Regions from separate parts of the Micromonospora sp. NPDC005087 genome, predicted to be linked through region 1. Evidence: riboswitches for the same ligand, from Rfam matches in the RefSeq annotation. Region 1 holds a riboswitch; the other holds the start of a gene.

Region 1 (10,729 bases):
GGGGCCAGCTCGTAGAGCCGGTGCGCCACCGCCGGGTCCCGCTCCAGCAACGGGCCGAGCCGGTCGGCCGGTTCGCCGCCGAGCAGCACCAGGTCGCGCAGCGCGATCCGGTTGGTCGGCACCAGACCGCCCGCCCGGCCGGCGATCTCCATCGCCAACGCCTCGGAGTGCCCGGTGCCGAAGGCGTGCACCACCCCGTCAGCGCGCACCGCGTCGGCGATCAGGTCGGCGGCCCGCCCCACCGCCGCCCGCTGACTCGCGGCCACCCGGCCGATCGTCTCGGTCACCACGGCCAGGTAGTCCTCGGCACTCACCGTCATGCGTCCTCCGTCGTCCGGTTGCTGGCGAGCCATTGCACTGCGAAGTCGACCGCCGCCCGCTGGCGCATCAACCTCCCGGTCCCGGTGCCGACCCGTCCGGTACGGACCGCCCCGGTCGCCTCCAGGTCCCGGCCCAACGCGTCGAAGTCGGTCTCGTCGAGCCGTACGTCCTGCCACCACACCCATTCGCGGCCACCGTCGGCGGTGCGTACCGCCGCGCCCAACTGCTCGTGGGGTGGGGCCGGACGGCGGTACTCGGCCAGGTGCAGCGAGGTGTTCACCGCGTGGTCCACACCGAGCAGCAGCACGTGGGCGTCGAGGTCGTAGAGCCGGGCCAGTGGGGAGCCCTCACCGAGCATGTCGGCCCGGGTGTGCCCGGCGACCACCTGTTCGGCGGCCGGGCCGAGGGCGGCGAACGACACGTGGGGATGGGAGCTGCGCAGCGCTCCGGGCCAGCCGCGGACCGTCTCGGCGAACACGCCCATGAATCGGCTCGGGGTGACCGCCGGATCGAATCCGGGCATCTCGGCGCGGATCAGCGGCCACCAGTCCACCGGCACCGGCGGGTCGCGCCACTGCGCGGGGTCGCTGTTGTCCGGGGTGTGGGTGGGCACCACGATCGTGCCGTCCGGGCCGAGCGCGTCGCGCAGGGCGAGCACCAGCGCCTGCGGACCACCGCAGACGAAACCCAGCTGACGCAGCCCGGCGTGCACCAGCAGCGTCCCGCCGGGGCGTACGCCCAGCATGCGCAGTTGCGCGGCGATCGAGCGCCGGGTCCCCGGCCCGCCGGCGTCCATCGTCACGGTGTGCCTCCCGACCGCCATGGCTCAGGCCGTTCCGCTGGTTCGGGCCAGGATCGCCTCGGCCAGCGGGCCCGGCGCGGCGTCCGGGATCCAGTGGCTCACGCCGGGCAGCTCGACGAAGCGGTAGTCCCCGGTGACGTTGGCGGCGCACGCCTCGGCGGCGGTCCGGCCGATGGCGATGTCCCGGTCGCTCCACACGTACGTGGTGGGCACCGCGACCGGGCCGACGCCGGCCAGGTCGGCGCGGGACATCGCCCGGTACCAGTTCAGCGCCGCGGTGAGCGCGCCCGGCTCGCGCATCGGGTCGGCGTAGTGGTCCACCCGGGACGCGTCGCCCACCCCGGTGAGCAACTTGCGCAGTGCGGTGGCGTTCCACGCCAGCAGCACCTTCTCCGCCTTGCCCGGCTTACGGAACAACGCGATGTACGACGAGCGCGCCTTCTGCTGGCCGTCGGTGGCGAGCGCGTGCGCCATGGCTGCCGGATGTGGCACGGACACCGCGGTCAACGTACGGACCCGCTCGGGGTGCCGGGCGGCCAGCGCCCAGGCCACGATCGCACCCCAGTCGTGGCCGACCAGGTGGACGGCGTCCAGCCCGAGCGCGTCCAGCACCGCCACCGCGTCGGCGACCAGTTCGGGGATCCGGTAGTCCGGGACCGCCGCCGGCCGGGCGCCCGGCGAGTAGCCCCGCTGGTCCAGCGCGTACGTGCGCAGCCCGGCTGTGTGCAGCGCCGTCGCGGCCTCGTCCCACTCGCCGGAGTGCTGGGGGAAGCCGTGCAAAAGCAGGACGGGCGCGCCGTCCGGCGGACCACCGGCGCGTACGTCGAACCTGAGACCCCGTGCGTCAACCCGCATGATCGTCAGCCTACCCAGCCGAAGTCTCCTGAACCGGACCCTGCGGCGGGACGCCCTGCTGGGCCGGTACCCCTGGTCGGTGCTAGCGTCAGCGAGACAACTTCACATCCGACAGGGGAGCGCACAGCGCTGAGAGTGCGGGCACGCCCGCAGACCCTCGAACCTGATCTGGGTAATGCCAGCGCAGGGAGTTCGGTCGACCTCCAGCCGCGCCGCCGTCCGGTGCCACCGGGCGCGCGGCGTGCGTCTTCTCCTGGTTCGCAGTCAGAACTGGGAGCATTCACATGAACCACAGCGACACCAACCGCTGGCGCACCATCGACATCGTGGTCGCCTCGGTGATCGCGGTCGCCTTCGGCGTCATCTTCTGGGCCTGGGGCCTGGTCTGGAGCGCCACCGAGGGGGCGTTCGCCTTCTTCCCGCCGGCACAGACGCTGATCTACGGCGTCTGGCTGATGCCGGCCGTGGTGGGCGGCCTGGTCATCCGCAAGCCCGGCGCCGCGCTCTACTGCGAGACGGTCGCCGCGGTCCTCTCCGCGCTGCTGGGCAGCCAGTGGGCCGGCACGGTGATCCCGCAGGGCATCGTGCAGGGCCTCGGCGCCGAGTTGGCCTTCGCGGCCTTCCGGTACCGCTCGTTCCGGCTGCCGACCGCGGCGCTGGCCGGCGCGCTGACCGGGCTCAGCGCCGCGCTGTTCGACTTCTTCGTCTGGAACGCCGAGTACGAGCTGGTCGACTACCGCATCCCGTACGCGCTGCTCACCATCGTCAGCGCCACCGTGATCGCCGGCGTCGGCGGTTGGGTCCTCACCCGCGCGATGGCAGACACCGGCGTCCTGGACCGCTTCCCGGTCGCCCGCGACCGCGCCGCCATCTGACCCCCACGTCTTCCCCGTTGATCAAGAGGTTTGCGTCAACAAGGGGCGGCGAACTGACGTAAACCTCTTGATCAACGACGTGAGAGCGGCCCGGGCGGGGGAAGGGGGGTGTGGTGAGCGGGGTCCAGCTACGGGGGTTCGGGTGGCGGCACGCCGGGCGGCTCGCGTGGGCCGTACGCGGTGTGGACCTGCGGGTCGAGGCTGGGGAGCGGGTGTTGTTGCTCGGCCCGTCGGGGGCCGGCAAGAGCACGCTGCTCAGCGCGCTGGCCGGGCTGCTGCCGGAGGACTCCGGCGAGCAGGAGGGCACCGTCGAGATCGATAGGCTCGACCCGCGCAAGGGTCGGGAACGGGTCGGCATCGTCTTCCAGGACCCGGAGACCCAGCTGGTGATGGCCCGTAGCGGCGACGACGTCGCCTTCGGGCTGGAGAACCGGGGGGTGCCGACGGACGCGATCTGGCCCCGGGTGGACGAGGCGCTGCGCCGGGTCGGCTTCCCGTACGACCGGGACCGGCCCACCGCCGCGCTCTCCGGCGGCGAGCAGCAACGCCTCGCCCTCGCCGGTGCGCTGGCCCTGCGCCCCGGCCTGCTGCTGCTCGACGAACCGACCGCCAACCTCGACCCGGCCGGGGCAGACCTCGTCCGGCGGGCGGTGGCCGGCGCGCTGGACGCCGACACCACGCTGGTCCTGGTCGAGCACCGGGTCGCCGAGGCGCTTCCGCTGGTCGACCGGGTGGTCGTCCTGGAGCCCGGCGGCGGGGTCCGCGCGGACGGCCCGCCCGCGGCGGTCTTCGCCGCGCACGGCGCCGCCCTCGCCGCCGAGGGCGTCTGGGTGCCGGGTCATCCCGTGGCCATCCGGCGGGCGACCGCCGCCCCCGGCGAGCTGCTGCTCACCGCCGACCGGCTCGGCCTGCCACCCCGGCTGGCCCCCACCGACCTGGCGGTACGCGCCGGCGAGGCGCTCGCTGTGCGCGGGCCGAACGGGGCCGGCAAGTCGACTCTCGCGCTGCTGCTCGGTGGGCTGCTCCGGCCGGGTGCCGGCCGAGTCACCGCGTCCGCCGAACTGGCCGGGCCGGACCACCGCACCGCCCCGCACCGGTGGCGGGCGCCCGCGCTGGCGCGACGGATCGGGTCGGTGTTCCAGGACCCTGAGCACCAGTTCGTCACCAGCACCGTCTTCGACGAGCTGGCGCTCGGCCCGCGCCGGACCGGCCAGCCCGAGGCGGCCGTCAAGGAGACCGTGGCGGGGCTGCTGGACCGGCTGCGGCTGACCCGGCTCGCCGCGGCCAACCCGTACACCCTCTCCGGTGGGGAGGCCCGGCGGCTGAGCGTGGCGACCGCCCTGGCCACCGCGCCCCGCCTGCTGATCTGCGACGAACCCACCTTCGGTCAGGACCGGCGGACCTGGCGGGAGCTGGTCGATCTCTTCGCCGATCTCCGCGACGCCGGGCACGGCGTGGTCACCGTGACCCACGACCCGGACTTCGTCGCCGCGCTCGCCGACCGCACCGTCACCCTGGAGCGATCGTGACCGGCCGCTCGATGATCAGCATCGAGCCGGTCGCCGCGCCCGGTGCGCCGCTGGCCCGCCGTAACCCGGTGGCGAAGGTCGCCGCCGCGCTGGTCTTCTCGTTCACCCTGCTGGCCACCCTGGACCCGGTGGCCCCGGCGATCGCCATCGCCGTCGAACTCGCCGTGCTGCCGCTGTTCGGCATCCGTTACGGGGTGCTGGCCCGGCGGGCCTGGCCGCTGCTGGTCAGCGCCGTCGGCATCCTGGTCACCCTGGTGCTCTTCGCCTCCGACCGGTCCGGTCGGGTCCTGCTGGACGCGGGGCCGGTGCTGGTGACCACCGGAGTGCTGCTCACCGCGCTCGGCCTGATCCTGCGGGTGCTCGCGGTCGCACTGCCCGGCGTCATCGTCTTCGCCACCACCGACCCCACCGACCTGGCGGACGCGCTGATCCAGAACGCGAAGGCGCCGGCCCGGTTCGCCATCGGGGCACTGGCAGCGTTCCGGCTGGTGCCGCTGCTCGGTCAGGAGTGGCAGATGATCAGCATGGCCCGGCGGGCGCGGGGCGTCGACGCCGGACGTAACCCGGCGGCGAAGCTGCGGCTGTTCGCCTCGACCGGGTTCGCGCTGCTGGTCGGGGCGATCCGTCGGGGCACCCGACTGGCCGTGGCGATGGACGCCCGCGGTTTCGACGCCGGCACCCCCCGCACCGTGGCCCGCCGTCAGCCCTTCGGCCTCGCCGACGGACTGCTCATCGCCGGAGCGGTCGCGCTGGCCGGCGCGGCCCTGACGGTGAGCGTGCTGCTCGGCACCTTCCGCCCCCTGCTGGGCTGAGGCTCCCCCACGATCCTGCGGTTGCCGCCCCCGCTGCGGCGGAGGCGGCAACCGCGATTCTCGCGGGGCGGGGCCGGTCAGCTGCGGCGGAAGGCGTAGCGGCGAGGTTGACCGGCTCGCTGGCTCTTGCCACCGGCGGAGCGGGCCGCCCCGGGCAGCGGCGGGCCGGCCTTGGGCGCCGCCGACCGCCCGGCCACCGACGACGCGTCGACCACCGGGGGAACGTCCAGCGCCGCCGGCACGTCGACCACCACGGGCACGTCGATCGCCGCCGGCACCTCGACGGCCGGTGGCACCCCGACCGGCCGGGCCGGCTCGACCGGTATCGCCGGCAGGGCCGACTTGACCGGCAGGGCCGGCAGGTCGGACCGGGTCGACACGGCCGGAAGCGGGCCGCGGCCGGCCGCCGGCTCGGTGCCGGGCCGCGTCAGTGCGGGAGTACGGGACGACTTCTTCTTCGGGTTGCGCCTGGCAGGCATCCGGGCCTCCTTCGTGCCGACCCGTTCCCGCGTTCCGCGGTCGGTCGGCTCGGCTGGTGACCGTCGCACCGCGACGGTCGAGAGGGAAGGGACTGCTCACCGGGGTCGGGCAGGGCCAGCACCGCCGCACGGCGGGTGGGGATGCGGGACGCCCGGGAGCGCTCGGACCGCGGCGCGGGGCGGCGGGCCGGCTCGGAAATGGGGCGTCAGTTACGCATGCCCGCACGCTATCCCGTGGGCGGGCACCGGCGCATCCGTTTTCCCCGACAGCATCGGCGGCCTGCTGGCCGACGCGCTCAACACGACGGTGACCGCGTGGAGAATCGGCTGGTCCGGGGCCGAGCGCCACCGGCCGGTGACTGGCTGTCGACGAGGCGGCCCGCTCCGCCGCGCACCGCGATACGGTCGCAGCACGGCAGTACGACGGTGAGAGGTGGCGGCACGGATGGCTGAGCAGGCGACGGCGCAGATCGGCGTGACGGGGCTGGCGGTGATGGGCCGCAACCTGGCCCGCAACCTGGCCCGCAACGGCTTCACCGTGGCGGTGCACAACCGTTCGCCGGAGCGCACCCGCAGCCTGGTCGCCGAGCACGGCGACGAGGGCACGTTCGCGGCCGGCGAGTCGATGGCCGACTTCGTGGCGTCGCTGGAACGGCCCCGCGCGGTGATCGTGATGGTCAAGGCGGGCGCCCCCACCGACGCGGTGATCGACGAGCTGGTGCCCCTGCTGGAGGAGGGCGACATCGTCGTCGACTGCGGCAACGCCCACTTCGCCGACACCCGCCGCCGCGAGGAGGCGTTGCGCGGGTCCGGGCTGCACTTCGTGGGCACCGGCGTCTCCGGCGGCGAGGAGGGCGCGCTGCTCGGGCCGAGCATCATGCCGGGCGGTTCGGTCGAGTCGTACGCCAAGCTCGGCCCGATGTTCGAGAAGATCTCCGCCCACGTGGACGGGGTGCCGTGCTGCATGCACGTCGGGCCGGATGGCGCCGGGCACTTCGTCAAGATGGTGCACAACGGCATCGAGTACGCCGACATGCAGCTCATCGCCGAGGCGTACGACCTGCTCCGGGCTGGCCTGGGCGCGGAGCCGGCGGAGATCGCGGAGATCTTCCGTGACTGGAACAGCGGCGAGCTGGAGTCCTTCCTCATCGAGATCACCGCCGACGTGCTGGCGCACCGCGACGCCGCCACCGGCCAGCCCTTCGTGGACGTGGTGCAGGACCGGGCCGAGCAGAAGGGCACCGGGCGGTGGACGGTGCAGAGCGCGCTGGACCTGGGCGTGCCGATCACCGGGATCGCCGAGGCGACCTTCGCCCGCTCGCTCTCCGGGCACGTCGACCAGCGCGATGCGGCCCATCGGGCGTTCCCGGACGCCGGCGAGAGGTGGCAGGTGGCCGACCGGGAGGCGTTCATCGAGGACGTCCGGCGCGCGCTGCTCGCCTCGAAGATCGTCGCGTACGCGCAGGGCTTCGACCACATCCGCGCCGGGAGCCAGGAGTACGACTGGGACATCGACCTCGGAGGCACGGCGACCATCTGGCGGGGCGGCTGCATCATCCGCGCCCGCTTCCTGAACCGGATCCGTGAGGCGTACGACAAGCAGCCCGACCTGCCCACGCTGCTGGTGGCGCCGTACTTCGCCGACGCGGTCGCGGCCGGCGTGCCGAGCTGGCGGCGGGTGGTGGCCGACGCGGTCCGGGCCGGGGTGCCGACGCCGGCGTTCTCGTCGTCGCTGGCGTACTTCGACGCGCTGCGCGCCGAGCGCCTGCCGGCCGCGCTGATCCAGGGTCTGCGGGACAACTTCGGCGCGCACACCTACCAGCGCGTCGACCGCGAGGGCTCGTTCCACACCACCTGGGCGGGAGACCGCACCGAGTCCCCGGCCTGACGGCCCGCCGCCTGGCCCCTCTCCCGACGTCGAGTGCGGGGTCAGGCGATGGTGGCGTGCATCTCCCAGACGAGGATCTCGGCCGGCTCGTCGGCGGTGACCCGACGGCCGCCGGTCATCGTGAGCCGGGCCGCGTCACCGGTGTCGAGCGGGCCGCTGCCCTCCAGGTTCACCGTGCCGTTGGGCACGTACAGGTGCACGAAGGGCGCGTCCGGGAGGGTGACCTCGTCGCCGGGGGCGAGTCGGGCGGCGTGCAGGGTGGCGTACCGGTTGCGGATCCGGATCGCGGATGCCCCGTCGTAGCGTTCCATTCCGGAGGCGACCGGCACGAGGCCGCCGCGCAGCAGCTCGTCCTCGATCTCCAGCTGCTCGTAGCCGGGGTCGACGCCCTCCTCGTCGGGGAGCACCCACATCTGCACGAAGTGCACCGGGTCGCTGTGCGGCTCCTGGTTGTTGAGCCGCCAGGCGTCGTTCTTCTCCGAATGCAGGATGCCGGTGCCGGCGCTCATCCGCTGGGCCAGCCCCGGGTAGATCACCCCGGAGTGCCCGGTGGAGTCCTGGTGCACGAGGGAACCACGCAGCACCCAGGTGACGATCTCCATGTCCTGATGCGGGTGGGTCTCGAAGCCGGCGCCCGGGCGGACCACGTCGTCGTTGTTGACCAGCAGCAGCCCATGGTGGGTGTTGGCCGGGTCGTAGTGCCGGGAGAACGAGAAGGAGTGCTTGGAGTCCAGCCAGGAGATCCGGGTGGCGAAGCGGTCCTCGGCCCGGCGTACGTCGACCGCTGGGGCGGACGCGGTCACCAGGCACGCTGCCCGGTGTCGGCGGACGACGGCGCCCAGGTCAGGGCCGGGTCCCCGGTGGCCAGCTCGGCGATCTCGCCGGTACGCAGCTGCGGAGTGTGGCCGAACTCGGCGCAGTGCTGCTCGGCGATCTCCGCGCAGATCTCGGCCACCTGCTCGCAGATCGGGTCACCCAGATCGGCCGCGTTCAACGCCATGATCATCTTGTACCGGAGATCCCGCACATCCCACCCCCGACCGCCGCAACCCCACCACTCTCGGACCCTACCCGCCCGCACCCGCCACAACTCCAAAACCACCACACCCCCCGCCCCCACCATGGGGGAGGGCGGGCCGAGGTGGAGATGCGGCGGTGCCGCTCGCACGGATGTGGGAGCGGCACCGGGTGGTTCGGGCTTACCAGAATCGGCGGCGCTTGGCCTTCTGGGGGCGCATGAAGTCCGCGCCCTTTGTCAGCAGCCGGGTCGCCCCGGAGGGACCACGCCGGGCCTCCAGGGTGTGGCTGAGTCGGCGGGCGCCAGCCGCGGCCAACGGCACCGCGATCGCCATCACCGCCCACTGTGCGATGCGCTTCTGGATCATGTGGGTTCACCTCCGTCAGTGGCTCCTGACAGCAGTGGTACCCAGCGTGACGTGCCGGTAAGCCTGGGCTCAGCCCACCGGGGCGACCGGGTTGGGCAGCGCGCCGCCGAACCGCCGGTCACGCTGGGCGTACAGCTCGCACGCGTACCAGAGGTGACGGCGGTCGAAGTCCGGCCAGAGCGTGTCCAGGAAGACCAGCTCGGCGTACGCGGTCTGCCAGAGCAGGAAGTTGGAGATGCGCTCCTCCCCGGAGGGGCGCAGGAACAGGTCCACCTCCGGGATCTCCGGGTGGTAGAGGTACTTCGCCACGGTCTTCTCGGTGACCTTCGCCGGATCCAGTCGGCCGGCCGCGACGTCGCGGGCGATCGCGGCGGCGGCGTCGCCGATCTCCGCCTGCCCGCCGTAGTTGACGCAGAACTGCAGGGTCAGCGTCGAGTTGCCGCGGGACATCTCCTCGGCGGTCTGCAACTCGGAGATGACGCTCTTCCACAACCGCCCGGGCCGGCCCGACCAGACCACCCGGACGCCGAGATCGACCATCTGGTCGCGGCGGCGGCGGATGACGTCCCGGTTGAACCCCATCAGGAACCGGACCTCGTCCGGCGAGCGCCGCCAGTTCTCCGTGGAGAACGCGTACGCCGACAGGTAGGGAATGCCCATCTCGATGGCGCCCTCGATGGTGTCGAAGAGGCTGTGCTCCCCCGCCTCGTGACCCTTGGTGCGGGGCAGCCCACGCTCCTTGGCCCACCGGCCGTTGCCGTCCATCACCACGGCGACGTGCTTCGGCACCGCCTCGGTCGGCAGCGCCGGCGGCCGGGCGCCCGACGGGTGCGGTGTCGGCGGCACCGGCTCACGCCGGCCGGCCCTCATCGATCGGATCACTCGGCTCTCTCCCTGTTCGCACCGTCCGCCCCGGCCACCACGTCGCCGTGCGGCCGGAGCGTCGCGGCCCCCGCGCCGCCCGGCGGCGGGACCGCGCCGGCCGCCGAGGGACCCCGGTCGACCAGCGGCAGCGAGCGTAGCGCGCGTTCCAGGTGCCACTGCAGGTGAGCCGCCACCAGCCCACTGCACTCCCGGCGCACGCCGGCCTCGGTGGCGTCGGCGATCACCCAGTCGCCGGTGGTCAGCGCGGACATCAGGTCGATGGTGGCCGGCGCGGGATGGGCCGCGCCGGGCGGCCGGCAATCCGGGCACACCGCGCCGCCGGCCGGCACGGAGAACGCCCGGTGCCGCCCCGGTGTGCCGCAGACCGCGCACGCGATCAGCGCCGGCGCCCAGCCCGCGAGGGCCATCCCGCGCAGCAGGTACGCGTCGAGCACCAGGGTGGTGGCGTGCTCGCCCCGGGACAGCGCCTTCAACGCGCCCACGGTGAGCTGGAACAGGCGCAGCGACGGCTCCCGCTCCACCGGGGTCAGCCGCTCGGCGGTCTCGGCGATCGCGCTGGCCGCCGTGTAGCGGGGATAGTCCCCGAGGAACCGCTTGCCGTACAGGTCGATGCCCTCGACCTGGCTGACGGTGTGCAGCGAGCTGCCCAGGTTGCCCTTCGGGTCGCCGGCGAGCTGAAGATCGACGTGGCCGAACGGCTCCAGCCGGGCACCGAACTTGCTGGTGGTGCGACGGATCCCCCGGGCGACCGCGCGCAGCCGGCCGTGCCGGCGGGTCAGCAGGGTGATGATCCGGTCGGACTCGCCGAGCTTCTGCACGCGCAGCACCACCGCGTCGTCGCGGTAGAGCTGTCGGCGGTACCCGGCCATCGGACCATTCTCCCTCGGGGTGTGAAATC
Region 2 (10,729 bases), on a different contig from region 1:
GACCGCCACCCCGCGCTGCTGCGGCGCGATGTCGCTGACCAGATCGGCCACCGACGCTCCACCGGGGACGCTGCGCCCGGTCCCGTTCACCGTCAACTCCACCGGTCCTCCTCTGTCGTCCGATCAGGTGCGCCGACATCGGCCGCACCAGGCCCGGCCAGCCGACCGGCCGCGCTGGTGGGATCCGGGCCGGCGGCGGCGAACCGGCCCGGGTGAAAGGGCGTGAGCAGCGGATCGGGCACGCCGGTGGTGACCAGGTCGGCGATCAGGTCGGCGGTGACCGGGGTGAGCACGATGCCGTGCCGGTGGTGCCCGGTGGCGGCCAGCACGTCCGGCCGGTCGGACAGCGGCCCGAGGATCGGCGCGTTGTCCGGGGTGCCCGGACGCAGCCCGGCGACCGTCTCGACCAGGTCGTACTCGGCCAGCTCGGGGAGCAGGTCGACGCCGGCACGGAGTAGGCGCAGCACCGCGCCGGCGGTGACCGTGGTGTCCGACCGCTCCTCGACCGTCGCGCCGAGCACCACCTCGCCGTCTGCGCGGGGCACCAGATAGACCTGCTCGCCGTCGGCGTACCCCCGGATCACGTGCCGGAAGCCCGGCGCGGCGCCGCCGGGCGCGCGTAGCCGGAGGATCTGGCCCTTCACCGGCCGCACGGGCAGGCCGGTGAGGGCGGCGGCGCCGCAGCCGGCGGCGACCACGGTGACCCGGGCGTCCACCTCGGCGAGGGAACGGACCGCCCGCGGGGCGAGCACCGCGCCGGCCCGCTGCGCGGCCGTGCGCAGCGCCGGCACCAGCAACCGTGGGTCGACCTGGTGGTCGGTGGGCGCGAGTGCCCCGCCGCGCACCCGCGGCGCGAGCGCCGGCTCGCGGTCGCGCAGCTCGGTGGGGCGCAGCGGGGTGACCGGCAGGCCCAACCCCTGCTGGTACGCCCAGAGCCGGCGCGCCTCGGCCAGGTCGTCCGCGGTCAGCCCGACCAGCAGGGTGCCCTCGGTCCGGTAGCCCAGCTCGACGCCGCTCGCCTCGGTCAGCTCGTCCGCGAACGCCGGCCACCGGGCGGCGGACGCCAGCAGCAGCCCGGTCAGCTGCCGCTCACCGAAGTACGCCTCGGCCACCGGAGAGAGCATCCCGGCGGCCACCGCCGAGGCCCCCGACCCGGGGGACGGATCGTGCACCACCACCCGAAGTCCGCGGGCGGCGCACCGCCAGGCGATCGCCAACCCGATCGGCCCCGCCCCCACCACCGCCACGTCCGCAAGGAAGGGCCCCTTGTTAACGGATTCTGTAGAGGAAGGGCCCCCTGTTAACACGTCAGCGCCCCGAGCAGCTCGGCGGTGGCCCGGGCCGGGTCGGCGGCAGCGGATACCGCGCCCACCACCGCCACCCCGTACGCCCCGGCGGCTCGCAGCGCCGGCACCCGGGCGGCGGTCACCCCACCGATCGCGATCACCGGAACGTCGACCGCGTCGTTGACCGCCCGTACCCCCGCCGGGCCGATCGGGTCCGGCAGCCCGGCCTTGGTGCTGGTGGCGTGGCACGGCCCGACGCCCAGGTAGCTGGCTCCCGCGGCGACGGCCTCGATCGCCGTCTCCGGTGCCCGGGCGGTGGCCCCGAGCACGCCGGTGGGGCCGAGCACCCGGCGGGCGGCGGCGACCGGTAGGTCGTCGGCACCGACGTGTCCACCGGCGGCGCCCACCGCCAACGCCACGTGCAACCGGTCGTTGACCAGGCAGGTCGCCCTGTACGGCGCGCAGAGCGCGAGCACCCGCCGGGCCAGGTCGTACGCCTCGCGGTCGGTGGCGGAGTCCTCGACCCGGACCTGCACCACCAGGTCGGCTCGGGCCGTGGTGAGGGCGGCCCGGACCACGGTGAGTGGATCCCGCCCGGGTCGGGTGTCGGTGATCAGATGCAGTCGCCCGAGGGACGGCACGGCAACGCTCCTCCCTGCGCCGGCATTACCCGGATCAGGTTCGACGGTCGGGGGCTGTCAGCCCCCCTCTCAGCCCGGTACACCGGACTCCCGTGGGTTACTTGCGTGTCACCGTACGACAGTTCCGGCCGTCTGCCAAGGCGGGGTCGGCCGGCGGCCGGCGGGCGAAAACCACACCGCTCGGCGAGATCCGTTGGGCGCTTCATGCGGTCCTGTTCGGAATGTCGCCCACCGTTGCAGAACCGTTACCCGCCGGCATCTTGCCGGACATTGATCCAACCGAATTAATTTGTTCAGCGATTCGACAAAATGCTGGCGTGGTTGCCCTGGCACGGCATTCGCACCGGCTCCATCTGGGACGGTCTTCGGCGAGCCGGCCCCCGCGATCCCTGTCCACCGCGACATAGGAGGCGGCGTGTCCCATTCTCGTCGTGCCCGAGTACCCATCACCGCGACCCTGATCTCCCTGGCCCTGGCCTCGACAACTCTGTTCGGGCTGCCCGCCCAGGCGGCTCCGGCCGCCGCCCAGGTCCCCCCGCGAAACACGCCGGCCGCGGCCCCGGTCAGCCAGGTGCCGCCGAAGGCGCCAAAGGCTGCGGCCGATCCCTTCTCCGTCCTGGTGTTCTCCAAGACGGCCGGCTTCCGCCACGACTCCATTCCCACCGGGCTCGCCGCGATCCAACAACTGGGCGAGGCCAACGGATTCACCGTGGACAGTTCCGAGGACGGTGGCGCGTTCACCGACGCCAATCTGGCGAAATACCGGGCGGTGATCTGGCTCTCCACCACCGGCGACGTGCTGGACGCCGAGCAGCAGGCCGCGTTCGAGCGGTACGTGCGTGCCGGCGGCGGTTACGTCGGCATCCACGCCGCCTCGGACACCGAGTACAGCTGGGCCTGGTACGGCGACCTCGTCGGCGCGTACTTCGCCAACCACCCCGCGAACCAGCAGGCCACGGTCAAGGTGGAGGACCACGCCCACCCGTCCACCGCCGAGCTTCCGGACCGCTGGTCCCGCTTCGACGAGTGGTACAACTACCAGACCAACCCCCGGCCGGACGTGCACGTGCTGGCCAGCCTGGACGAGAAGAGCTACACCCCGGGCGCCGGTGCGATGGGCGCCGACCACCCGATCGCCTGGTGCCAGGACTTCGACGGCGGCCGTTCCTGGTACACCGGGGGCGGGCACACCCGGGAGTCGTACGCCGAGCCGGAGTTCCTCTCCCACCTGCTCGGCGGGATCCGGACCGCCGCCGGGGTGGCGGACGCCGACTGCGGCGCCTCGAAGACCGCGAGCTTCGAGAAGGTCACCCTGGACAGCAACACCAGCAACCCGATGGAGTTGGACATCGCCCCGGACGGGCGGGTCTTCTACGTCGAGCGGGACGGCCGGGTGCAGGTCGTCAAGCCGGACACCGGCAGCACGTTCACCGCCCTCGACCTGGACGTCTTCACCGGCAACGAGGACGGACTGATCGGCATCCGGCTCGACCCGGACTTCGCCACCAACAGGTGGGTGTACCTCTACCACGCCCCGAACGACGGCATCGCGCGCAACCTGCTGTCCCGGTTCACCGTGACCGGCGACACCATCGACCCGGCCAGCGAGAAGCAGGTGCTGCGGGTCGACACCCAGCGCAACACCTGCTGCCACGCCGGCGGCAGCATGGCGTTCGACAGCGTCGGCAACCTGTACCTGGCCACCGGCGACAACACCAACCCGTTCGAGTCGAGCGCGTACTCGCCGCTCGACGAGCGGCCGGGCCGCCAGGACTACGACGCGCAGCGCACCTCCGGCAACACCAACGACCTGCGCGGCAAGGTGATCCGGATCCACCCGGAGGACGACGGGACGTACACCGTCCCGGCGGGTAACCTCTTCGCGCCGGGCACCGAGAAGACCCGTCCCGAGATCTACGCGATGGGCTTCCGCAACCCGTTCCGGATCGGCACCGACCCGAAGACCAACACGCTCTACGTCGCGGACTACGGGCCGGACGCCAACGCGGACAGCCCCACCCGGGGCCCGCGCGGCCTGGTCGAGTGGAACATCGTCACCCCCGGCAATTACGGCTGGCCGTACTGCACCGGGACGAACGAGGCGTACAACGACTACACGTTCCCGTCCGGCCCGAGCGGGGCGAAGTTCGACTGCGCAGCCCCGGTGAACAACTCGCCCAACAACACCGGCCTGACCAACCTCCCGCCGGTCGTCCCAGCGACCGTCGACTACGGGTACGCCGGTGACGCGCGATACCCGGAGATCGGCGGCGGCGGCGCCCCGATGGGCGGCCCGGTCTACCGGTACGACGCCGACCTCGACTCCGACCGGAAGTGGCCGGCGTACTACGACGGCAAGGCGCTGCTCGGCGAGTGGAACCAGTCGAAGATGTACACCATGCAGGTGACCGCCGACGGCAGGTCGTTGGTGGACATCAACCAGTTGCTCACCGGGATGGGCATGCTCCGGCCGATGGACTTCGAGTTCGGCCCGGACGGCGCGCTCTACCTGATCGAGTGGGGCAGCGGCTTCGGCGGCAACAACGACAACTCCGGCGTCTACCGGATCGACTACATCGCCGGTGAACGCGCGCCGATCGCGGTGGCGGCGGCCGCCCCGACGTCGGGGCCCGCGCCGTTGACGGTGGAATTCTCCAGCGCTGGGTCGCGCGACCCGGACGGCGGCGCGCTCACCTACGCCTGGGCCTTCGGCGACGGGCAGACCTCCACCGAGGCCAACCCGACGCACACCTACGCCACGGCGGGCAGCTTCACCGCCCAGCTCACCGTCACCAACCCGAAGGGCCGTACCGCGGTGGCCAACGTGCCGGTCACCGTGGGCAACACCGCGCCGACGGTGACCATCGAGTTCCCGCCGGACGGCGGCTTCTTCGACTGGGGTGACCAGGTCCACTACACGATCAAGGTGACCGACCCGGAGGACGGGCAGATCGACTGCGACCGGGTGCGACTCCAGGTGCTGCTCGGCCACGACGAGCACGCCCACCCGCTGGAGCAGCACACCGGCTGCAGCGGCACCGTCCAGACGTCGCTCGCCTCCGGGCACGGCGCCGAGGCGAACGTCTTCGCGGTCTTCGAGGCCACCTACACCGACCAGGGCGGCGCTGGCGGGGCCGGCCCGCTCACCGGCCGCGCGATCGAGCAGTTGCAGCCCAAGCGCAAGCAGGCCGAGTACTTCACCGCCACCGGGCGGGCGCCGGGGAGCACCGGCGGCGGCGACGCCGGCGTGCAGCGGGAGACCGGCGGCGACAGCGCCGGCGGCGGCCAGAACATCGGGTTCATCGAGGACGGCGACTGGTGGTCGCTCGCCCCGGCGAACCTGACCAACGTCACCGACATCCGGTTCCGGGCCGCCTCGGCAGTCTCCGGAGGCCGGGTCGAGGTCCGCGCCGGCGCCGTCGACGGACCGGTGGTCGCCTCGGCCACCGTGCCGGGCACCGGCGGGTGGCAGACGTACACGGACGTGACCGCGCCGGTGACCGGCGCCGCGAGCGGCACGCTGTACTTCGTCGCCCGGGACCCGAACGGCGGCGCGGGGTCGCTGTTCAACGTCAACTGGATGGACTTCCTCGGCCGCGGCGTCACCGAGAACGCGCCACCGGTGGTCAGCGCCACCGCCACCCCGGCCACCGGCACCGCGCCGGTCACCGTCGCCTTCGACGGCACGGCCACCGACGCCGAGGGCGACACCCCGCTGACGTACGCCTGGGACTTCGGTGACGGCGGCACCGCGTCCACGTTGGACGCCAGCCACACCTACACCAGCCCGGGCACCTTCACCGCCACCCTGACGGTGACGGACAGCAAGGGCGCGAAGTCGTACGCCACCGTGCCGGTGCGGGTCGACGCGCCGAACACGTCCTGCTTCGGGGCGCGCTCGGACGACTTCGACGGCACCAGCCTCGACAAGAACCGGTGGACCAGCGTGGTCCGGGAGAACCAGCTCTACTCGGTTGCCGGCGGCGCGCTGCGGCTGCCCACGGCGGTGGGCGACCTCTACGGTGCCCGCAACGACGCCACCAACCTGGTGCTCCAGGCGGCTCCGACCGGGGCCTGGCAGGCGACCACCCGGGTCACCCTGCCGGTGACGGCCAACTACCAGCAGGCCGGCCTGCTGGTGTACGGCGACGACGACAACTACGCCAAGCTGGACCTGCTCTACAACGGCAGCCGGCGGGTGGAGTTCATCCGGGAGACGGCCGGCACGCCGCGCAACGAGGCCGCCGACAGCACCGCCGCACCGGCGGGTGACACCGTGCACCTGCGGATCATCAGCGACGGGACGAACCTGACCGCGGCCGTCTCGGCCGACGGGCAGACCTTCACCCCGGTCGGACGATCGGCCGCGCTGGACGGCATCACCAACCCGCGGATCGGCCTCTTCGCGGTCAACGGCGGCACCGAGGCGCCGGTGGTGGACGCCAGCTTCGACTGGTTCCAGGTCACGCCGGACGCCCCGGCCGGACCGGTCGTGCCGTCGGACGAGTTCACCGGCGACACGCTGGACAAGTGCCGGTGGAACGCGATCCTGCGCGAGGACCCGAACGGTTACCGGGTCACCGGTGGCGCGCTGCGGGTCGACGTGCCCAACGGTGACATCTACGGCACCGACAACACCGGGCCGAAGAACTTCATCCTCCAGACCGCGCCGTCGGGCGACTGGACCCTGGAGACGAAGGTCGACGGCAGCCTGCTGAACGAGCAGTACCAGCAGGCCGGTCTGATCGTGCACGCGGACGACGACAACTACCTCAAGTTCGACTACATCGCGGACAACCAGGTCGGCCAACCGGTGACGCGGCGGATCGAGTTCCGCAGCGAGATCGGCGGGGCGGTCCAGAACCCGCAACCGGAGGCGGCCAACCTGACCGGCGCGGTGTGGCATCTGCGGCTCGCCCGCAGCGGCGACACCTTCACCGCGTCGTACTCGGCCGACGGGACGACCTGGACCGCGTTGACCACGCTCACCAACAGCGCGGTCGGGGCCACCCCGAAGGTCGGGTTGTTCACGCTCGGCGCCAACCAGACCGCCTCGAAGACCGCCGCGTTCGACTACTTCCGGTTGAGCACCGGGGTGGCCGACGAGACGGCGCCGGTCACCACTGCGGCGGTTTCCGGCACCCCGACCGACGGGTGGTACACCGGGCCGGTGACGGTCACCCTCACCGCGGCCGACGAGGCCGGCGGCAGCGGGTTGGCCGGGACGGCGTACCAGCTGGGCGGGGCCACCACCTGGACGGACTACACCGCTCCGGTGGCGGTCAGCGGTGACGGCGAGCACGAGCTGCGGTTCCGCTCGACCGACGAGGCGGGCAACGTGGAGTCGACGAAGACCGTCACGGTCCGGATCGACGCCACCGCGCCGGTCACCTCGGCGACGTTCGCTCCGGCGAACGACGCCGGCTGGCACGACGGGACCATCCCGGTCGTGCTGACCTCTACCGACGCCGGTTCCGGGGTGAAGACGGTGGAGTGGTCGCTGGACGGCGGCGCGTGGACGCCGTACACGACGCCGGTCGAGGTGACCGGCGACGGGCAGCACGAGCTGCTGTTCCGCGCCACCGACAAGGCGGGCAACGCCGAGACGCTCAAGTCGGCGGTGCTGCGGATCGACGGCACCAGACCGACGCTGCTGGTCTCCGGGATCGCCGACGGCCAGCTCTACGGGGACAGCCAGGACGTCCGGGTGTCCTGGCAGGCCGTCGACCCCACCTCGGGCATCGCGTCCGTGGTGGGCCGGTTGAACGGCCAGGCGTACGCCAGCGGCACCCTGCAGGCCATGTACGAGCTGCCGCTCGGCCTGCACGAGCTGACCGTGACCGCGACCGACAAGGCGGGCAACACGACGACCTCGACGGTCCGGTTCTTCGTCACCACCTCGTTCCGGGACATGCAGAACCTGCTGGACCGGTTCAAGGCGACGGGGCGGCTCTCGGCCAAGGCGCACAAGCAGTTGACGGCGAAGCTCGACGCGGCCCGCAAGGCCGAGGCTGCCGGCAACGACAACAAGGCGATCAAGCAGCTGACCGACTTCCGGACGCTCGCCGCCAACGCCACGCTGGTGGGCGAGGCGGAGATCCGGGACGTCCTGATCCGGGACGCCGACGCCATGATCGTCCGGCTCGGCGGCACGGCCAGCAAGGCCGGAGTCAAGGCGAACGACGGCGAGCCGGTCAAGGGCGCCGGACGGCTCGGTGGCGACGCCACCCGGCTCGCCCCCGGTCGCCAGCTCTGATCTGACCGACTGATCGACTCGGTATCCCAGAAGTCGGGGTGTCCCGGACCACAGGACACCCCGACTTCAGGGAACGCGGGGTGGATCAGGATCCCGCGCCACCCACGCCGGGCATCAGAGGACGGCGCGCAGGGCCGCCAGATCCTCGTCGGTGGGCTCCCAGGTGCCGGCAGCGGCGTTGGCGTGCACCTGCTCGGGCGTGGTGGCACCGGCGATCACCGAGGTCACCGCCGGCTGGGCGGCCAGCCCGCCGATCGCCACCTGGAGCATGGTCAGCCCCCGCTCGGCCGCGTACGCCTCGATCGCCTCGATGGTGTCCCAGTCGGCGGCGGCGAGTCGCTCCGCGTACCGGCCACCGCCGGAGAGCCGGCTGCCGGCCGGCGGCCGCCCCGCACGCTTGTACTTGCCGGTGAGCAGGCCGTTGGCAAGCGGGAAGAACGGCAGCATGCCGAGACCGAACCGCTCGCAGGCCGGGATCACCTCGGCCTCCACGGACCGCTCCACCAGGCTGTAGTGGTTCTGCGCGCTGATGAAGCGGGCCCGGCCGTTGGACGAGGCGATCCAGTCCGCGTCGGCGATCTGCCAGCCGGCGAAGTTGGAGTTGCCCAGGTAGCGCACCTTGCCGTCCCGGACCAGGTCGTCCAGGGCTGCGAGGGTCTCGTCGATCGGCGTGCCCGGGTCGGGCTCGTGCATCTGGTACAGGTCGATGTGGTCGGTGTCGAGCCGGCGCAGCGACGCCTCCACCGCGCGGGCGATGTAGCGCCGCGACCCCCGGGCACCGAAGTCCGGCCCGTTGAGGCCGTTCATGTCCATGCCGAACTTGGTGGCCACCACCACGTCGTCCCGGCGTCCCTTGAGCGCCTGCCCGAGCAGTTCCTCGGAGCTGCCCTGCGGCTCGCCGTAGATGTCAGCGGTGTCGAACAGGGTGATCCCGGCGTCCAGGGCGGCGTCCACCACCGCTCGGGTGCCGTCGAGGTCGAGCTTACGGCCGAAGTTGTTGCAGCCGATGCCGACCACGGACACCACGAGCCCGGAGTCGCCCAGCCGGCGATAGGTCATCTCAGTCACGAGATCCACCCTATGCCCAGCGAAGGAAGGGCCCCTTGTTAACACCTGGCGTTAACAAGGGGCCCTTCCTTCGCCTCAGCCCACGTCCCAGACCGGCTCCGGGGTCTCCACCACTTCGCTATCGCCACCGAACAGCACGAAACGGTCGAAGGATCGCGTGAACCAGCGGTCGTGGGTGACCGCGATCACCGTTCCCTCGAACGCGTTCAGGCCCGCCTCCAACGCCTCCGCGCTGGCCAGGTCGAGGTTGTCGGTGGGCTCGTCCAGCAGCAGCAGGGTCGCCCCGGAGAGCTCCAGCAGCAGCACCAGGAACCGGGCCTGCTGCCCGCCGGAGAGGGTGCCGAAGCGCTGGTCACCCTGCCCGGCCAGCTCGTAGCGGCTGAGCACCCCCATCGCCGTGTGCCGATCCATGCCGGTCCGGTGCTCGTCGCCCCGCCAGAGGATCTCGACAAGCGTCTTCGACATCAACTCCGGCCGGTCGTGGGTCTGGGAGAAGTGCCCCGGGCGCACGCGGGCGCCGAGCCGGGCCGTGCCGTCGTGCGCCACCGGGGCGAGCGCGGCCGCCCCGTCGACCGGCCCGTTGGCCGGGTCGGGGTCGCTGCCACCCCGAGCCAGCAGCCGCAGGAAGTGCGACTTGCCGGTGCCGTTGGCACCGAGCACCGCCAAGCGGTCGCCGTACCAGATCTCCAGGTCGAAGGGGTAGGTCAGGCCGTCCAACTCCAGCTGCTCGCAGATGACCGCACGCTTGCCGGTCCGCCCGCCGGTCAGCCGCATCCGGATGTCCTGGTCCTTCGGCGGTACGGGCGGCGGCCCGGCCTCCTCGAACTTGCGCAGCCGGGTCTGCGCGGCCTGGTACCGCGAGGCGAGCCCGTCGTTGTACGCCGCCTTCTGCTTGTACATCAGCATCAGCTCGCGCAGCTTCTGGTGCTCCTCGTCCCAGCGCCGGCGCAGCTCGTCGAGGCGGGCGTGCCGGGCCACCCGCGCGGAGTGCCAGCTGGCGAAGCCGCCCGGGTGCACCCAGGCGCTGCCGCCCTCCACGGCGACCACCCGGTCGGCGGTCTGGGCCAGCAGCTCGCGGTCGTGCGAGACGTAGAGCACGGACTTGGTCGACTCGCGCAGCCGCGCCTCCAGCCAGCGCTTGCCGGGCACGTCGAGGAAGTTGTCCGGCTCGTCGAGCAGCAGCACCTCGTCCGGGCCGCGCAGCAGCAGCTCCAGCGCGAACCGCTTCTGCTGCCCACCGGAGAGGGTGCGGACCGGTCGGTCCCGGACGGCGTCCCAGGGCTGGTCGAGCACGATGGTGGCGACGGTGTCGAAGAGCACCTCGGCGTCGTACCCGCCGGACTCGCCCCAGGCGCCCAGCGCGTCTGCGTACGCCAGCTGCGCCTTGCCGGCCGCGGTGCTGTACTTGCCGCGGACCTCGGCCGCCCGCATGGCCGTCTCGGTCTCGCTGAGCCGGCGGCCGGCCTCGCGCAGCGGCG

The links. Region 1 has a riboswitch for thiamine pyrophosphate ahead of ACFYPS_RS08605 (ECF transporter S component). Riboswitches for the same ligand answer to the same signal wherever they lie in the genome.
Region 2: linked by a shared signal. The riboswitch ahead of thiE (thiamine phosphate synthase) and the one ahead of ACFYPS_RS08605 (ECF transporter S component) in region 1 are both predicted to bind thiamine pyrophosphate.

What each region holds. Positions count from the first base shown of each region.
Region 1 covers NZ_JBIALB010000003.1:77,765-88,493, reverse strand. Annotated here, with positions in the region: gene ACFYPS_RS08620 (SIS domain-containing protein) at 1-320, opposite strand, end outside; gene ACFYPS_RS08615 (AAC(3) family N-acetyltransferase) at 317-1,117, opposite strand; gene ACFYPS_RS08610 (alpha/beta fold hydrolase) at 1,148-1,978, opposite strand; TPP riboswitch at 2,082-2,186, shown strand; gene ACFYPS_RS08605 (ECF transporter S component) at 2,263-2,853, shown strand; gene ACFYPS_RS08600 (ABC transporter ATP-binding protein) at 2,967-4,382, shown strand; gene ACFYPS_RS08595 (energy-coupling factor transporter transmembrane component T) at 4,394-5,194, shown strand; gene ACFYPS_RS08590 (hypothetical protein) at 5,272-5,673, opposite strand; gene gndA (NADP-dependent phosphogluconate dehydrogenase) at 6,119-7,561, shown strand; gene ACFYPS_RS08580 (pirin family protein) at 7,603-8,364, opposite strand; gene ACFYPS_RS08575 (thioredoxin reductase) at 8,361-8,561, opposite strand; gene ACFYPS_RS08570 (hypothetical protein) at 8,761-8,946, opposite strand; gene ACFYPS_RS08565 (isoprenyl transferase) at 9,016-9,816, opposite strand; gene recO (DNA repair protein RecO) at 9,825-10,700, opposite strand.
Region 2 covers NZ_JBIALB010000004.1:524,324-535,052, reverse strand. Annotated here, with positions in the region: gene thiS (sulfur carrier protein ThiS) at 1-102, opposite strand, end outside; gene thiO (glycine oxidase ThiO) at 93-1,307, opposite strand; gene thiE (thiamine phosphate synthase) at 1,301-1,927, opposite strand; TPP riboswitch at 1,922-2,031, opposite strand; gene ACFYPS_RS13650 (ThuA domain-containing protein) at 2,343-8,183, shown strand; gene ACFYPS_RS13645 (aldo/keto reductase) at 8,298-9,260, opposite strand; gene ACFYPS_RS13640 (ATP-binding cassette domain-containing protein) at 9,327-10,729, opposite strand, start outside.